DNA from 4 places in the Geminocystis sp. genome. Region 4 is predicted to be linked to each of the others. Evidence: predicted binding sites of a transcription regulator. Region 4 holds the regulator's gene; each other region holds the start of a gene.
What was found. The regulator NtcA, encoded in region 4, controls nitrogen genes in cyanobacteria. The targets are predictions, from matches to a motif close to TTTGTANCNNNNGNTACAAA.
Positions count from the first base shown of each region.

Region 1 (4,523 bases), on a different contig from region 4:
TATTCTTGAAGGTGCTTTTGCTACTAATACTAAATTTGAACAAGCAAATATTGAAGGTGCAGATTTTACAGATGTATTGTTACGTCCAGATTTAGAAGAATTATTATGTAGTATGGCAACGGGTACTAATCCTATTACGGGAAAAAATACCCGTGATACTCTTTATTGTGAATAACAATTTATCCTTAGGGTTTGCACAGAAAAATCACAAATTTTTTTTCAGCAATTCCCTAGTTAATAAACAACCATTTTTTTAACATTTCTTGTTGTTTTTTCGAGGGATTATCGATCATTTTTACTAGATAATTAGATGGTTGAGGAGAAGCTAATTTTATCTCGATAGTTTTCAATTCTTCTTGATGAAAATAAGTTAATTTAATCATGTCGTTTTCTTGATAATCTAGTAATCTTTCGTTTAAATTATCTGCGGTTACTCGAAAACCATCAATAGCTAATAACTCGTCTCCAGCATCAATTCCAGCTTTTCCTGCAGGGGAATTTGCTTCTACAAAACTTATTTCTTCATTGCCATTTTTTTTCGTGATATTTAAACCTAAATAAGGAGGAATATTTTTGTCTATTTGTGGTTCTAATTTTACACCAAAAGGCTCAAAATATTCATTAAAGGGTAATTCTGCTGTGGTATCTAAATATAAGTAGAAAAATTCCTTTAAATTTGTATTGGCAATGAGTTCTATTTCTGTTTGTAATTGTTCAGGGGTAAAACCTATTTCTGATACTCCAAATTTTAACCACATAGTTTTCATCACATCATCAAAAGACTTTTCATTGTCGGTATTTTTTCTAATCAATAAATCTAATAATAGAGTAATAAATTGCCCTTTTAAATAATACGAAATCTGATTATTATTACTATAAGCATCTCGGCGATATAATTTAATCCAAGCATCAAAACTAGATTCTTTTAAAGGTTGAATATTTCGCCCTGAAGTTGTTAAATATTGACTAATATCTTTACTTAATAACTCGAAAAATGTTTGATAATTATAAATACCAGCTCTGAGGGGAATAATCATGTCATAATAACTGGTTGTACCTTCAGAAAACCATAAAGAAGTGGTATAATTTTCTTGATCATAATCGAAATTTTCTAAGGCTTTAGGACGAATTCTTTTTACATTCCAAAGATGGAAATATTCATGGGCAACTAATTGTAAGAAACGATAGTATTTTTCTTGTTTTTTGAAGCCAAAACGAGGATAATTTAAGACACAACAATTTTTATGTTCTAATCCTCCAAAGCCACTAGCGGATAAATGTAATAAGAAAAAGTAATTATCATAGGGCAAATTACCAAATATTTTTTCTTCAGTTTTAATAATTTTTTCTGTGTCTTTAATTAGTTTCTGAATGTCAATATTTCCGTCTCCCCAAATTACCCATTGATGAGGTTTATTTTCTAGGGTAAAATCATAAATTTTTTGTGTACCAATTTCAAAAGGGCTATCTACTAAAGTATCAAAATTATCAGCTAAAAAGGTATTTTCTAAAGACGATATTTTTGGTAGGGATGTTGAAACTTGCCAAGAAGAGTAAGGTACATTAATAGTAATTGTAAGAGGTAAATTTTCGTAATTAGGTATATAAAAGAATAACGCAGCACCATTAAAATAACCGTGAGTAGCATCTAAATGATTAGTTCTAACAGTTAATTCATTAGCATAAATTTGATATTTTACTGTTATATTTTGCTCATTATTTGCAGTAACTAACCAATTATTTTTAGATGTTTTTTTCCAGTTTAATTTATTATTATTTACCGTTGAATAAGCTGTAAAATTTTGTAAATGTCGAGAATATTCCCTAACTAAATATGAGCCGGGTGTCCACACAGGCATTTTACAATTTAGAGTTTTTTCTTGCCAGTTTTCAATGTTTAAGGTTACTTCAAATAAGTGAGATTCTGGACAAGCCATCGAAATAAAATAATGGATATTTGGACTTAATTTATTCATGTTTTATCTTCAATAATTAGTGAAATTTATAAGTTATATTTGATAGTTATTCATTACCTAATTTACCGATAATATGATGTAATTGTTTAATATTTAAAATATAAAAAATATCACTATTTGATTTTAGATAAATCACTTTTTTTTCTTCTAATTTATTCATAATTTGACTACATTCTTCTAAACTTAATTGAGCTAAATCTGCTAAATCTTGTTTTAAAAAAGGATAAAGTTTAATGCCTTTTTCTGTGATTTCACCATATTTATCTGCAAGGGAAATTAAAACAGTAGCTAATCTTACTTTTCCTGTTTGGCGATGAAATTGACAATATTTTTGATATTCGGTAACTCGACTTACCATCAATTTTAGAAAACGGTTTTGTATTTGAGAATCTCGAAATAATATTTGTAAAAATCTTTGTGCGGAGATACTTAATACTTCTACCGCCGAAATGGCGATAACTCGACTATTACCATTAAGAGTACTTAAAATTCCTGCTTCTCCTACACAGCCACCTTTACCGATAATTTCTAATGTGACATTTTCTTCGCTATAAATATTTTCTAGCTTTACCCATCCCGAAACTATAAAATAAATAGCTTTTCCCCAGTCGTCTTCGGCAATAATCACTTCTTCTGATTCATAATTGTCACTGTCTGCCATAGAAACTAGCCATTCTATGGTTTCAGTATTTAGGTTATGGAATAGGGGAAAAAGATCGCTAATTTCTTGCGTCTCCATGAAATATTAATTAAATATAAGAAGTTGATTTTAAGATCTTGAACTACTGCATTCTACTCGATTTAGTCAATAAACATCAACTAATTTAAAATTACTTCCGTTGAGAGCAGGTTTCAGGTTTAATATCCTCGAATTTAGGTGATTAGTCAATCAAAAAATGTAAAGTTTTCCCTCCTCTAACCTCCGAAACTTGAGGGGAATTAAAGGAAAGATTGTCCACAAATTATTTAATATTGCTATATATTTTCTATGTATTTTTTTTACTTAAAACCCTTTACACCTGACACCTTTACACCACCAAAAATTTTATAGTTAACGGATGGTAAAATTAAAGGACATGGGCCATAAGAAACTAACCAAAAAATATTTATGGAAATCTTAAGTTTTCCTTACATTAACTTTACTTTATTTTCGACAAATGTAAAAATAGATACAGAAATAAAAAATATTTTAGTAATTTTAAACAAAAAAATTATATCTACAACCTAAAGAGAAAATAATATGAAAATGAAATATCGTGGCAATCAATATAAATCAGAAACTTCCGTGCTGGAAATGAAAGAAAGTGACATTATCGGCAAATATAGAGGTAGTGAATGGAATTATAAATTACCGAAACATATTCCACAACTTCAACCTAAATTATTTTTAACCTATCGTGGTACGAGTTATAGTACTTGCCCTAATGCTATTCCTTTGATGATGGAGACAAAAACACCCATAACTACTTCTCATCTTGTCACTACGGTAGCAGAATGTAACTTAGAGCAAGTACATTTATCTAACTTGAGAAGAAACTTAGAAAGAAGAATCAAAGTGGCACAAGAAAACCACAATGATTATTTATTAGAAATGTTGAAACAAGAATCTCAACAATTAGCCGTTAACTAATTAATTATTAATTACTTACTATATACAGGGCCTAATCCCACTTTTGGAGCATAAAGAGCGCGATCGCCTAATTCATGTTCTATGCGTAATAAGCGGTTATATTTAGCTACTCTTTCACTACGACATAAAGAACCTGTTTTTATTTGTCCTGCTCTTGTAGCCACAGCTAAATCGGCAATAGTGGTATCTTCAGTTTCTCCAGAACGATGACTAATAACAGAGCTGTAACCTTTACGAGTAGCTAATTCGATGGTTTGGAGAGTTTCTGTTAAAGTACCGATTTGATTAAGTTTAATAAGGATAGAGTTAGCAATACCTAAATCTATACCTTTTTGTAAACGTGTGATATTAGTAACAAATAAATCATCACCGACTAACTGAATTTTAGATCCGAGTTTTTCGGTAAGTAATTTCCAGTTATCCCAATCATCTTCGTGTAAAGCATCTTCGATGGAGACAATAGGATATTTACCAACTAAACTTTCTAAATAATTAATAAATTCTACGGGAGAATGATCACAACCATCGTAGTTATATTGACCATTTTTGTAAAATTCACTAGCGGCAACATCCATGGCTAGGGCAACTTGATCTCCTGCTTTATAACCTGCAATTTCAATGGCTTGAATTAATAAGTCTAAAGCCTCTTGATTTGAACCTAAATTAGGGGCATAACCACCTTCATCTCCCACTCCTGTTAGTAAACCTTTCTCTTTTAAAACTTTGCTTAAACAAGCGAAAATTTCTGCACCCCACCGTAAACCTTCAGAAAAAGTTTCTGCACCGATGGGCATAATCATAAATTCCTGAAAATCTACGTTATTATTAGCATGACTTCCGCCGTTAAGAACGTTCATCATGGGTACGGGTAAAACATTAGCTAAAGGGCCTCCTAAATAGCGATAAAGAGGAATTTG
Region 1 is NZ_JBGSUU010000105.1:46,462-50,984, reverse strand. Features, by position in the region: gene ACEW8E_RS12255 (pentapeptide repeat-containing protein) at 1-175, shown strand, start outside; gene ACEW8E_RS12250 (M61 family metallopeptidase) at 231-1,976, opposite strand; gene ACEW8E_RS12245 (Crp/Fnr family transcriptional regulator) at 2,023-2,715, opposite strand; gene ACEW8E_RS12240 (DUF4278 domain-containing protein) at 3,217-3,606, shown strand; gene eno (phosphopyruvate hydratase) at 3,618-4,523, opposite strand, start outside.
Region 1: the regulator NtcA is predicted to act here: its motif matches at 3,133-3,152, upstream of ACEW8E_RS12240 (DUF4278 domain-containing protein).

Region 2 (4,523 bases), on a different contig from region 4:
TGACTAAGCCCCCCAGCCCCCAACTTTGGGGGAGTTAGAATTGTCAAAGTCTTGCCGTATTAAGAAATTTAGGGAGCGGACAAAATAATTAAGCAGTGTTAACTTATGACTCATTTTTCATTCCCCGTTTCCTTTCTAATTCCTAATTACATTTCTATACCAGAACTTACTTCTCCCACCGTAGAGGAAAAACCACCAGAAAGAATATCAGCTTCTTTGACAAAACCGCTATAAGCCTCCATGCCATGTTCGGAAATATCCAAACCTTTGATTTCTTCTTCTGCATGAACTCTAATACCTACAGTTGCTTTAAGGGCGTACCAGAAAATAGAACTAAGTACAACGGTAAAACCACCAACAGTTAAGACACCGATTAATTGAGTAACGAAACTATGACCATTTGTGCTAAAAATACCAACAGCTAAAGTTCCCCAAACACCACAAACTAAGTGTACGGAAGTTGCACCTACGGGATCATCAATTCTTAAAGTTTTATCAAAAAATCCTACAGCAAAAACCACAATTACCCCTGCGATCGCACCAATAATAATAGCACCGAAATAAGTTACGTCAGCACAACCAGCAGTAATACCCACTAAACCAGCTAATACACCGTTAATAATCATGGATAAGTCTGGTTTACCATCTTTTGCCCAAGAGGTAGCCGTAGCGGTAATGCCACCGGCGGCAGCCGCTAAGTTAGTAGTAAGGGCGATATAAGGAACGTTAGCTGTAGCGGCTAATTCTGAACCGGGGTTAAAGCCAAACCAACCAATCCAAAGAATTAAACATCCCAAAGTCGCAATACTCATATTATGACCGGGTATAGCGTGGACTGTACCATCAGATGTGTATTTACCTTGACGTGGTCCTAAAATTGCTGCCCCCATTAATGCAGCCCAACCGCCCACAGAGTGAACTGCCGTTGATCCTGCAAAGTCACGAAATCCCATGGAAGCTAACCAACCACCATCCCAAATCCAATGACCCGTAATGGGGTAAGCGATACCGATTAATAAAACACTAAAGATTAAAAAAGCATCGAAACGGATTCTCTCAGCCACCGCACCAGATACGATAGTAGCCGCCGTTGCCGCAAAGGCTAATTGGAAAAAGAAAGAAATAGATTCAGGTACTTTTGTTAAGGTTTTAACTTCAACTTCTGTACCATCCACCATTGTTTTAGCGACTTCAAAGGCTTCTGAGTCACTATAAGGAAGACTGCTACCATTAAAGAAGAAACCATCTAAACCAATAAAACCGTTACCATTACCGTACATTAAACCATAACCGATTGCCCAATAAACAATAGAAGCGATGGCAAAGACGATTAAGTTTTTCGCTAAGACGTTAACAGCATTTTTTTGACGACAGAAACCTGTTTCTAACATCGCAAAACCAGCATTCATAAAGACAACTAAAGTTCCTGTAATTAACAAGAAAACAGAATCTAATACAATTTTAAGTTGTCCCACATCTTCAGGTTGTCCAAATCCTTGAGCTTTAGCTGCACTATTCCACACCATCAGAATAAGAGCAGTTAAAGGGATACAAGCTAACTGATAAGGAGAAAATAAATTTTTAACACGAGCTATAGAATTAAGTATAAAACTATCTTGGTTTTGTAACCGATTAGCTTTTCTATTTGTTTTTTTAGACATTAGTATCATTTGACTAATTATTATAGATTTGATCTAAAACTACACAGGAATTGAACAATTAACGATTCGACTCGTCAATTAACTGTTAAATATTGATACTTTTTACTTAATAGTTTCTGTATCTAAACATACAATAAAGTCCTTTTCAAAAAGTCATAACAACTTCAAATATAATCTAAAAGATTGACAAGAATATCCTGAAACTTAAGATTAATAATTCTTCCTCTCTCCCCGTTTCCTTTCTAATTCCTCATTTCTAATTACTAATTTCTAACTACTTGGTGACTTATATTTAGTCAACAAATATAAACTTTATGAAATCTTTACAAAAATTAAAAAAGTTTTACCGTAAATATGTATGTATAAATACTCAGTATTTTTACTATTTTATAAATATTTATAAGATGATTAAACTTTAACAAAGTTTTGTAAAAAAACAAGACATTTTTTTCAGAAATATCGTTACAATTTAGCTATGGATTGTCAAACTGCTTAATATAAAGTAACTAAAAGCTGAAATTAAAAAATATTTTAGGGCTTTTAAATATATGTATATATAATAAAAGTTACGTTTATTTAATACTATTGCTATCTAAAATAACACTTAATTTTTAGGGAGAAAAGAATGTTAGGAAATAGAGGAAGTGTTGATATTCAAAGAGAATATAATCAAGGAGAAAGAGATTTTAGAAAACTCCAATTAAGAAGAATAGATTTAAAAGGTAGTAACCTTAAAAGTATTAATTTGTCAGGTTCAGACTTGAGTTATGCTGACTTAAGAGATGCTGATTTAAGTAACGCAAATTTGAGTAACTGCTACTTCAATGAAGGGAATCTCAGTGGTGCAAATTTATCGGGTGCAAATTTATCGGGTGCATATTTAATTAAAGCATACTTAAGCAAAGTTGACTTTAAAAAAGCAATTCTAAAAGAAGCATATTTAACGGGTAGTTTTCTCACCAAAGCCAATTTTTTGAAAGCTGATTTATCAGGTACTTTCTTGAATGGTGCACACTTAAATGGTGCTATTTTTCAAGGTGCTGTATATGATAATAGTACCAGATTTGATAAAGGTTTTGACCCTTGTGCATTGGGAATGACTTTAATTTCTTCATTTCAAAATTCTGTCTTCAAAAAAATCAGTATTGGTGATGTTATTACTAACTTTGAAACCATAGCCAATATTACAAGTCATTATTTAGGTGGTACAATTACCGCTAAAAACTTTGAAGATTCTCGCCCTGACGTAGAATGGTTACAACAATTTTCTATGGATAAAAAAGGTAAAATTTCCTTCGGCGGTACAATGAGTAATCAAGCCACCATGATGCAATTAAAATGGTTTGAAAAATGGACGAATGCTTTTATCAAAAAATCTTCCGTAATTATTCAAGATTTACCTAATATTATTGAAGAAAAAAATCTTACCGTAGAATATTTAATTAAAAAGAATGCCGCTTGAGAATAAAGTAATAAGTAATAAGTAATAATTCCTAATTTTTAATATTTATTTTAGTCGTCTAATTCTACCATATTTAAACGATAAAATATATAACAAATAATATCAGAATTGTATCGAAATGTTTAAAAAATAGATCGAAATAAAAAAACTGGTTAAAATAAATACAGAAGGTAAATTAATTTACAACTAATTTAATAATTTAATCACCATAATAACGATAAGAGGATTGAAAACCAGATGACTTTTACACCTACAAAATCAAGTCGTACTGTGGACAAAATTTCCAAAAATCTTTGGAAGAATAAATACCCTAAAAAACATGATCATTACACCTTAGAAGACTTCTTTCATTTTGATACTAAAAATGGAAATATTACTGACTGGAATGAATCTCGAAATGTTCTTGTAACTGAAGATTTTATCGTGGGATTAATCGAAGGTTTAGAAGAGGAAGTTGGTTCTGCTTCTAGTGTAGTAATGTATAATATCGGTAAGGCTTGGGGAATTAGAGACGCTGAGTTTTTTGAGCAATGGTTTAACACTGAATATGAATATCCTAAAAACCCTAAAGACATGAATTTATTATACGTTCTTGAGGCGTGGTGGTGGCCTTTTACCACTCAGGGATGGGGTAACTGGGATGTGGACTTAAGTGAGCAAAAAAATGGCTTTATGTTTGTTAATATTTTTGACTCGGCGGTGGCGCGCACTTTAGGGGATGTGGGCAAACCCGTATGTCACATTTACGCTGGTTTAATGGCTGGTTTTTTCAGTCGCTTTATTCAAAAACAACTTAACTGCATTGAAATTCAGTGTTATTCCATGGGTGAAACCTATTGTAAATTTTTATTAGGGAAACAAGATCGTATTGATGCAGCGACTTTCTGGCAAAATGAGGGTGCAGGAGCAAAAGATATTCAGAAAAAATTAGTCAATGGAGAATATCTAAAATGATACCATCAACCTGTGTCACCGTTGAAAATTTTTTCCAAAAAGCAAACTGGCAAGGTTTAAAAATCATCCCAGATATGGATGAGGTGATAGTAGAAAAGGTAGTCAGAAATATTCATTTAGGTTTGACGGTAGAAGATTTTTTCGGTTTACATAATTGGCAAGGTATTTTTCATAACTACCAAGGAGTAACGAAAGAAAATCAAGAATTATCAGGGGAAATAAATCAACCTACTTACGGTTTAACTATGACAGTAGGGGAGTTTTTTCAACGCATGGTATGGCATGGGCAAAATCAAGGCATCAATAAAAAAGTCCATATCGCTTCTATGCCTCAAATGTCTGATGTTACCAACATTAAATCTCAATCATTGAATGTTAACGATTTAGCTGATTTATTTTAGGAAAAAATTATGTATCCAGAATTACAAGCACTGATTCACGAAGCG
Region 2 is NZ_JBGSUU010000097.1:29,344-33,866, forward strand. Features, by position in the region: gene ACEW8E_RS11020 (ammonium transporter) at 147-1,661, opposite strand; gene ACEW8E_RS11025 (pentapeptide repeat-containing protein) at 2,287-3,123, shown strand; gene ACEW8E_RS11030 (V4R domain-containing protein) at 3,361-4,077, shown strand; gene ACEW8E_RS11035 (hypothetical protein) at 4,074-4,478, shown strand; gene ACEW8E_RS11040 (phycobilisome protein) at 4,488-4,523, shown strand, end outside.
Region 2: the regulator NtcA is predicted to act here: its motif matches at 1,777-1,796, upstream of ACEW8E_RS11020 (ammonium transporter).

Region 3 (4,523 bases), on a different contig from region 4:
TCAAATTCTTCCTCTATAATAGGAGTATAACTTATGGATTTATCTCTATGATAAGGTGAAATTTGAGTTTGTAAACTAGATACTAATTTTTCTATAATAAATAAACGATGTTCTAATCTATCAATATAATGATCTTTAGCTTCTAATATTTGAACTTTTTTGTTTAATTCTTGATAATTTTCTTGCAATCTACTAATATTAATCTCATCAAGATTATAGCTTAAATATACGCCGATAATATCAGTAATTAATTCTGATAAAGGCTGTTGTTTTTCTAAGGCTAATTGTTCTATTTTCTCAGTCCATTGTAGAGGTAAATCTAAAGTTAGATTAAGAGATTTTTTAACTATTTTTTCCGTCATTTATAAGTTTTAAAAAAGAAAGATAATTGCTAATTGTTCATTGTTAGTGAAATTTTTTAGCTCATTTTAAACTTACCACCTTTAGCGGGATCTGTCCAATCGCAAGAATAACCTTTCGTTTCTGCTACATACTGATTCCAAGGAATGGGATCAACAGGTTTATCAGTAGCATAGACAACATCAAATAAACCATCATCTCTAACTTGTCCAATACGAACAGTTTTTGAGATATGATGATTAGGGAACATTTTAATAGCGCCATGGGGTGCTTGTAACTCTTGCCCTACTGCCGCCATTCTCACTTTTTCAATGTCATCAATACCACCAGCTTGTTCGACAGCTTGTTTCCATAAATATACCATAATATAAGCAGCTTCCATAGGATCATTTACCACTCTTTCTGCACCATATTCAGCTTTAAAAGCATCTACAAACTTTGTATTCTCAGGGCTTTCTACGGTTTGAAAATAATTCCAAGCAGCATAATGTCCTTTAAGATATTCTACACCGATTTGTTTAACTTCTTCTTCTGCAATACTCACAGACATAACAGGGTATTTATCAGGAGTCAAACCTGCTGCTTGAATTTGTTTGAAGAAAGCTACATTACTGTCACCGTTAAGACTGTTAAATATTACTCCTCCATTAGGTAAAGCGGCTTTTATTTTAGCAATAATAGGTGTAACTTCAGTATTACCAAGGGGTAAATAATCTTCTCCCACAACTTTTCCGCCTTTTGCTTCTAATTGGGCTTTAATAATTGTATTAGCAGTACGGGGGAATACATAATCAGAACCAACTAAGAAAAACTCTTTGCCTTTATTTTCTAATAACCAATCCACGGCTGGTTCAATTTGTTGATTTGGTGCTGCACCAGTGTAAAATATGTTTTTAGAACATTCTTGACCTTCGTATTGTACAGGATACCATAGCATATGATTTTTAGACTCAAATACTGGTTTTACTGCTTGACGACTGGCAGAAGTCCAACATCCAAAAACGGTGGCTACCTTATCTTGATCTATTAGTTTAGTTGCTTTTTCCGCAAAAGTAGGCCAATCTGAAGCGCCATCTTCCACAATCGCTTCAATTTGTTTCCCTAAAACCCCGCCAGAGGCGTTAATTTCTTTGATAGCTAACTTTTCAGCTTCTACTACGCTGGTTTCACTAATGGCCATTGTACCACTAAGAGAGTGTAAAATACCTACTTTTATTGTATCTCCTGTGGTAGTGGCAGGAGGAGTTTCTGTAGGAGTAGTAGCGGTATTATCTGCAGGAGGTGGTGCATCGGCACAGGCTTTTAGTAATAAACTTGTACCTAAAGTTGCCGAACCGTATAAAAGGAATTTTCTTCTTCCGAGTCTGGACATGATTTAATATTATTCTATATTTTGACTTTATCAATGGTAAAGATAAGATTAATAATATTTTGTATTTTTAGATACATATTATTTTTAAAATATTGATAAGCGTAAACAATAATAAATTTTAAGGCGGTGGTGGGTGAAAAATCAGTTAATTTTTTTGACGTTAATTTGTATTTTTATCTCTGGAATAGCCATTTTTTTTATGGGGGGAATTAATCCAGAATTTTTAGAAGATTCTTTGACTAAATTAGGTATATTTGCCCCTTTTTTGTATATTTTTCTGTATATTTTAGCCACTATCTTACTTTTGCCTTCTACTCCTTTAAATCTTAGTGGTGGTTTGATTTTTGGTTTTTGGTGGGGTCTTCTTTGGACGGCCATCGCTGCTATAATAGCTGCAATGGTAAGTTTTGCCTATGGTAGATTTTTAGGTAGAAAATGGGTAAAAAAAAGATTTGGTATTCATCTGCAACGGTTAGATAAGGAAATAAAAAAAGGGGGAATGGGGTATATTTTTGCTATCCGTTTATTACCTTTAATTCCCTACGGTATTGTCAATTTTGGTGCTAGTTTAACTTCTGTTAGTGGGAAGGAATATTTACTAGGTACTATTTTCGGTACTATACCCGGTATTTTACCATTTGTAATGATGGGAGCAGGAATTTCATCCCTAGAAAAAGGTGATATGTTAACCATTACATTATCTTTAACCTTGACAGGTTTATTAGTAGGCGGCGCTACATATTATCGAAAAATCAAGAATTAGAAACAAACCAGAATTATCTATTATTTTTAGGAATTAAGAATTAATAACAAATAATTGATTATTCACCGTTATTAGATAACAATTGACAATATATTGTTGATTAAATGTGAGATTATGACAGTAATAACTAGCAAATCAGATAACAACCTTTCCACTAAATTAATTAATGGATTACTTAGTATTAAACCCCTGATGGAATTTGCGAAAACAAGGGCGCGTAATATGATTATTAAACGTGCGAATCTCATTGGTGTCAAGTGGGAAGATAATGTAAAAAATCTTCAAAATCATGATTGGCAACAAGAAATTAAAACCGTAGAAAATCCTGATATTATATATCCTGACTATTATCTCACCTCTTTTCACGCCTATGATAAAGGTAACATGAGTTGGGAAGCCGCTTGGGAATTAGAATCCGCCGCTTATAGTGTTCACTCTACCATTTATTCTAAAACTCCTCAAGTTGATGGGGATGGTAATTTAAGAAAAAATTATCATGAAGTGTTACTTTCAGAAATTCCCTTTTATCCTGAAAATATCTTAGATTTTGGTTGTGGTGTTGGCTTAAGTACATTTGCCTTACAAGAAAATTATCCCCATAGTAATATCTCTGGTTTAGATTTATCGCCTTACTTTTTAGCCGTAGCAAACTATCAAAGTAAGAAAAAAAATAAGTCAATAAATTGGATTCATAACGCCGCTGAATCGAATAACTTAAATCCAGAATCTTTTGATTTAATTTCTAGTTTTTTGATGTTTCATGAATTACCCCAAACCGCCGCCGAAAATATTATTTTATCTGCTAGTAAATTAATCAAAAAAGGAGGTTATTTTGGCATTATGGATATGAATCCCCAATCAGATAATTATCAAAAAATGCCTCGTTATGTGCTAACTTTATTAAAAAGTACCGAACCTTATTTAGACGAATATTTTAGTTTAGATATAAACTCTATTTTTCTTAAATATGGTTTTTCTAATCCCAAAATTATTACTATAAGTTCTCGTCATCGTGCTATTATTGCTCAAAAAATTTAGTATTTTATCACCTTAAAAATATGAAGATTATTGCTACAAAAATCCCAGAAGTTTTAATAATTGAGCCTCAAGTTTTTGGCGATGATAGAGGCTTTTTTTTTGAAAGTTTTAACGCTAAATCTTGGCAGGAAAAAACAGGTTTAAATATTAATTTTGTCCAAGATAATCATTCCCGTTCTCAACAAAATGTATTAAGAGGATTACATTATCAAATTCAACAACCTCAAGGTAAATTAGTAAGAGCAGTAGTGGGAGAAATTCTTGATATTGCTGTAGATATTCGTAAATCTTCCCCTACTTTTAGGCAATGGATAGGAGAAGTTTTAACTGCCGAAAATAAAAAACAATTATGGATACCTGAAGGGTTTGCTCACGGTTTTTTAGTGTTATCAGAAAATGCCGAGGTATTGTATAAAACTAATAATTTTTATGCCCCAGAATATGATAGATCAATTCGCTGGAATGATCCAGATATTGCTATTAATTGGAATTTAAAAATAACTCCTTTACTATCTAATAAAGATAAAAATGCACCCCTATTAAAAGATGCAGAAATTTATGACTAAAATTCTATTATTTGGAAGTCAAGGACAAGTTGGAACAGAATTGACTTATACTTTATCATTATTAGGAGAGTTAATTCTCGTAAATCGTCATGTACTAGATTTAACAAATTATCAGCAAATTAGAGATATTATTCAACAAATAAAACCAAATATTATCGTTAATGCTACTGCTTATACCGCCGTAGATAAAGCCGAATCAGAAATAGAATTAGCCTATCAAATAAATGCGATCGCACCAAAAATAATGGCAGAAGAAAGTAATAAAATAGGCAGTAAATTAATTCATATTTCTACAGATTATGTTTTTGATGGAAAATCAAATCTTCCTTATTTAGAAACAGATTTAACTAATCCTTTAGGTGTTTATGGCAAAAGTAAATTAGAAGGAGAAGAAAATATAAGAAAAAATACCGATAATTATATT
Region 3 is NZ_JBGSUU010000085.1:59,876-64,398, reverse strand. Features, by position in the region: gene ACEW8E_RS09780 (hypothetical protein) at 1-362, opposite strand, end outside; gene urtA (urea ABC transporter substrate-binding protein) at 419-1,732, opposite strand; gene ACEW8E_RS09770 (TVP38/TMEM64 family protein) at 1,866-2,495, shown strand; gene ACEW8E_RS09765 (class I SAM-dependent methyltransferase) at 2,610-3,533, shown strand; gene rfbC (dTDP-4-dehydrorhamnose 3,5-epimerase) at 3,554-4,099, shown strand; gene rfbD (dTDP-4-dehydrorhamnose reductase) at 4,092-4,523, shown strand, end outside.
Region 3: the regulator NtcA is predicted to act here: its motif matches at 1,791-1,810, upstream of urtA (urea ABC transporter substrate-binding protein).

Region 4 (4,523 bases):
CTACTTCTGTTTGAGTGACGGTACGTTTTAAAGGTGCAACGGCTTCTACATGGTGGATCATATCTAAGATACCACCAACAGCAGAAGATGCTAAAGTGCGAATAGGACCAGCCGATATAGCATTTACTCTTACATTTTGACTACCTAATTCGGCGGCGAGGTAACGTACACTCATTTCTAAGGCAGATTTAGCAATTCCCATGACGTTATAATTAGGGATAACTTTTACTCCTCCAAGATAGGTTAATGTAACAATACTACCACCTGATCTTAAAAGAGGTTTAGCTGCTTGTACTAAACGAGTAAGGGAATAAGCACTAATATCAAGAGCGGTTTTAAAACCATCCCTAGAAGTATTACTAAAATCTCCAGTTAAATCATCTTTCCCCGCAAAGGCTAAACAGTGTATTAAAATATCAATATGATTCCATTTTTCTTTAATTTGAGCAAAGGTTTCATCTATTTGAGCATCATCTTGCACGTTACAAGGAAGAAAAAGACTAGGTTTTAAAGGTTCGACTAATTCTCCTACTTTCTTCTCAAATCGACCTTTTTCATCAGGAAGATAGGTAACTCCAATATTTGCTCCAGCTTTGTGTAGTTGTTGAGCGATACCCCAAGCAATGGATTTATTGTTAGCAATACCCGTTACAAGGGCGTTTTTGTTGGTTAAATCTAACATATTCTTGATTTTTTCTTTAATTTTCTGTAATATCTGACAATAATTCGCTAAACTAATTAAGTTATAGATAGTTATCTAGTTTACAATTACTTATTCTCTTATAGAAAGTGTCATTTATACCCTCAAACATTAAATATTATTAAGTAACTATCCCTTATGCAATCAATTTCAACTCAAGAACAACCTTTAGCATCTGTATTTCGTCAAATTGGAGCAGGAATTTATACTCCTGTGGTGGAAAGATTTGAGCGAGGTAAAACAATATTTTTCCCCGGTGATCCTGCTGAAAGGGTATATTTTTTAATTAAAGGTGCTGTAAAATTGTCACGGGTATATGAAGCTGGGGAAGAAATTACTGTTGCTTTACTACGAGAAAATAGTATTTTTGGGGTTTTATCTTTGATTACGGGACAAAAATCTGACCGTTTTTATCATGCTGTAGCTTTCACTCCTGTAGAATTATTATCCGCTCCTATTGAGCATTTTCAACGTTCTCTTAAAGATAATCCTGAGTTATCTCGCTTAATGTTACAGGGTTTATCTTCTCGCATTTTACAAACAGAATTGATGATTGAAACTTTAGCACATCGAGATATGGCTTCCCGTTTAGTTAGTTTTTTGCTTATTCTTTGTCGAGATTTTGGTGTACCTACTGCTAATGGTATTACTATTGATTTAAAACTATCCCATCAAGCCATCGCTGAGGCTATCGGTTCAACCAGAGTAACCGTAACTCGTTTGTTAGGTGAATTAAGACAAGATTGTTTGATTTCTATTACTAAGAAAAAAATTACAGTTCATAATCCTGTTGCTCTTAGTCAACAATTTGCTTAAGCTAAAGAAAGTTCTAAAGATTGATTATTTGAGGAGTAAATAACTCTATAAACTGATGACAAGTGCCTATATTTTAGTTGCCGCAATGTTAATATTGGGCGGTTTAATCGCCGCATTAGGCGATCGCATCGGGACAAAAGTAGGTAAAGCGAGATTGAGATTATTTCAATTGCGCCCGAAACAAACGGCTATTGTGATCACAATTAGTACTGGTATATTAATTTCTGCTTCTACGTTAATTATCTTATTTAGTTTTAGTGAATCTTTGCGTCAAGGGGTTTTTGAATTAGATGAAATTCTCAAAAAAAGAAGAGAAATTACGGCACAATTGGAAAAAGTTGAGAGAGAAAAAAAAAGAGTAGAACAGGAATTAAGTATAGCTCAAAATAGACAAAATCAGGAAAAAAAATTATTAAATATCACAGGAAAAGAATTAAAAACGACTCAAAACCAACTTAAAATATTATCCGCTCAAACAAATAAAATAAATGAAGAAGTAAAGAAAATTGTTACAGAAAAAACTAAGTTATTAGCAGAAAAAGAAAAACTAGAAAATCAAAGTAAAAAATTAGAAGAGTCCATTGTTCAAAGAGATAATGACTTGAATAATAAGCGAATTCAAATTCAAGAACAAGAAAATATTTTACAAAAACAAGATAGAATTTTACAAAAACAAGAGCAAAGTTTAGTAGATTTAAAAAATAAACAAAGTCAATTACAGTCTGATATTAAATCAAGAGATCAACAAATTTCTAAATTAGATCAACGTATTTCAGAAAAAGATAAAATTTTAAATACCAAAGAGCAAGAGTTATTATCTTTAGAAAAAGAATTAGGCTTTTTTCGCAAAGAAGTAGAAATCTTAGAACAATATTATCAAACTTATCAAGATTTAAGAGAACGTCCTATTGCGGTAGTTAAAGGACAAATTTTAAATTTAACCCTCGTAAAAACAGATAAAACTACTAATTTAGATGAATTAATTGATGGTATTTTAAACGAAGCTAATCGGGGTGTTATGCAAATTTTAGGCTATGGAAATAATTTCCCAGATCAAAGATTTGTACAAATAACAAAAGCACAAGTACAACAAATTAAAACAGAATTATCTGACAATGGAGAATATTTAATTAGAATTGTCTCTGCTGGTAATTATGTTCAAGGAGAAGAAAAAGTGCGTATTTTTGCTGATGTTTCTCCTAATAAAAAAGTTTATGACAAAAATGAAACTATTGCATCTATTGCCATGGATTCTAATGATTTGAATGGAAAAGAGTTACAAGAAAAGCTAGATTTTTTAATATCTGTAGCGCAATTTAGAGCAAGACAAGAAGGGCTATTAGGTCAAATTATCATCGGTGATGGTAAGATTATTTCTTTAATTAATTTTGTTCAAAATTTAAAATTAACAAATCAATCCATTGATGAAATTTTAGCAGTAGCAGGAAAAGAAACCAATGCTTCAGGGCCTTTACAAGTTAATTTAGTAGTTATTGCCGACGGAAAAGAAATTTTGAGATTATAAACTTTATCAATCACCACAAAAAAAGAGGACACTTTCACTGTTGACAGTTTGCGAAAGTTCCTCATAAAATGAACAAGAGAATCATTGATAATTTAGTTATGGACTATTTTCCCAAATTTGTCCTCAACTTTTGTAGTCTTAAAGCTGTAGAGAGGAAAGGATTAAATATATGACAGTATATTAACCCTTTTTTCTCTCATGGGTTTTTAGGCTTGGATAGAATCCAGTGCTTTTTCTACCCGACGAAAATCAAATCCCAAAGCGCGTAAAGAATGCCATAAATGTCCTTGTAAGAAAAAGAAAGCAAGGAAGAAATGAGCATTAGCTAACCAAGCACGAGATGTATGTTCTCCGTAAGGTAATTGAACGGTATCTGCAAAATAAGGGGTGATTCCCAATTTCACCTCTAAGGCAGGACCATAAAATTCTACTGGATAAGCTAAAGTATTGACAGCACAGAAATAAGCAGCGACAAATCCAGCTAAAGCAATTCCTCCTAAAGAATAAGATAAAATTGCCTCCCCAGAAAATATAAGAACTTTTCTTGCCCATTTTAAAGGTGGTACAAGAATATGCCATACTCCTCCAACTATGAGCATTATACCCACATATATATGTCCACCAACTAAATCTTCTAAGCTACTAATACTCGCAAAGTGAGTTTGATAACCGTAGATAGTGCTAAAATCAAGGGTAGGATGTTCAATGATACGCACAGATTGAGTAGTAGCATCATATAACCCTCCCCAATACATAGCTTTTCCTGCTAATAATAAAGCACCAGATCCCAAAAATAACAGATGATGACCAAGAATTAAGCCTAGTTTAGCAGGATCATCCCATGTGAAATGAAACATTTTAGCCTGTCCTTGAGCTTTACTTAAATTCTCTGGAGCTTTCAGAGTGTGGTATAAAGCACCAGCACCTAAAAAAGCCGAAGAAATTAGATGAATTGCCCCAATGACAAAATAAGGATAGGTATCAACAATTTGACCTCCATCTCCCACTCCCCAACCTAAAGTAGCTAAGTGAGGTAAAAGAATTAATCCCTGTTCTCCCATGGGTAAGGAAATGTCAAAACGGGATATTTCAAATAAGGTGAAAGCTCCAGCCCAAAAAGCAGTCAGAGCTGCTTGTCCGACATGGGCTGCGATAAATAAACCACTTTGATTAGCAAATCTGGCATTTCCTGCCCACCAATCGTATTTTACTTCCAGGTTATCGTAAGTTTGCATATTACCTTCCTTTTATTGTTCACAGCTTATTGATATTTACTATTAATAAACTTATAAATAATTTATCTTAATTGCTAGTAATTAGCAATAATTTTAAGTAAAGTTTTGTAAATAAAATGTTAACTTTATAAACCAAACTCATTTTTAATCTGTGACACCCAAGATTTAATACGACTTGAAGTTAAATCCGATTGATTATCTTCATCTATAGCTAAACCAACAAATTTTCCGTTACGCACTGCTTTTG
Region 4 is NZ_JBGSUU010000029.1:4,899-9,421, forward strand. Features, by position in the region: gene fabI (enoyl-ACP reductase FabI) at 1-682, opposite strand, end outside; gene ntcA (global nitrogen regulator NtcA) at 839-1,516, shown strand; gene ACEW8E_RS02220 (DUF3084 domain-containing protein) at 1,572-3,041, shown strand; gene ACEW8E_RS02225 (chlorophyll a/b binding light-harvesting protein) at 3,248-4,276, opposite strand; gene fldA (flavodoxin FldA) at 4,402-4,523, opposite strand, start outside.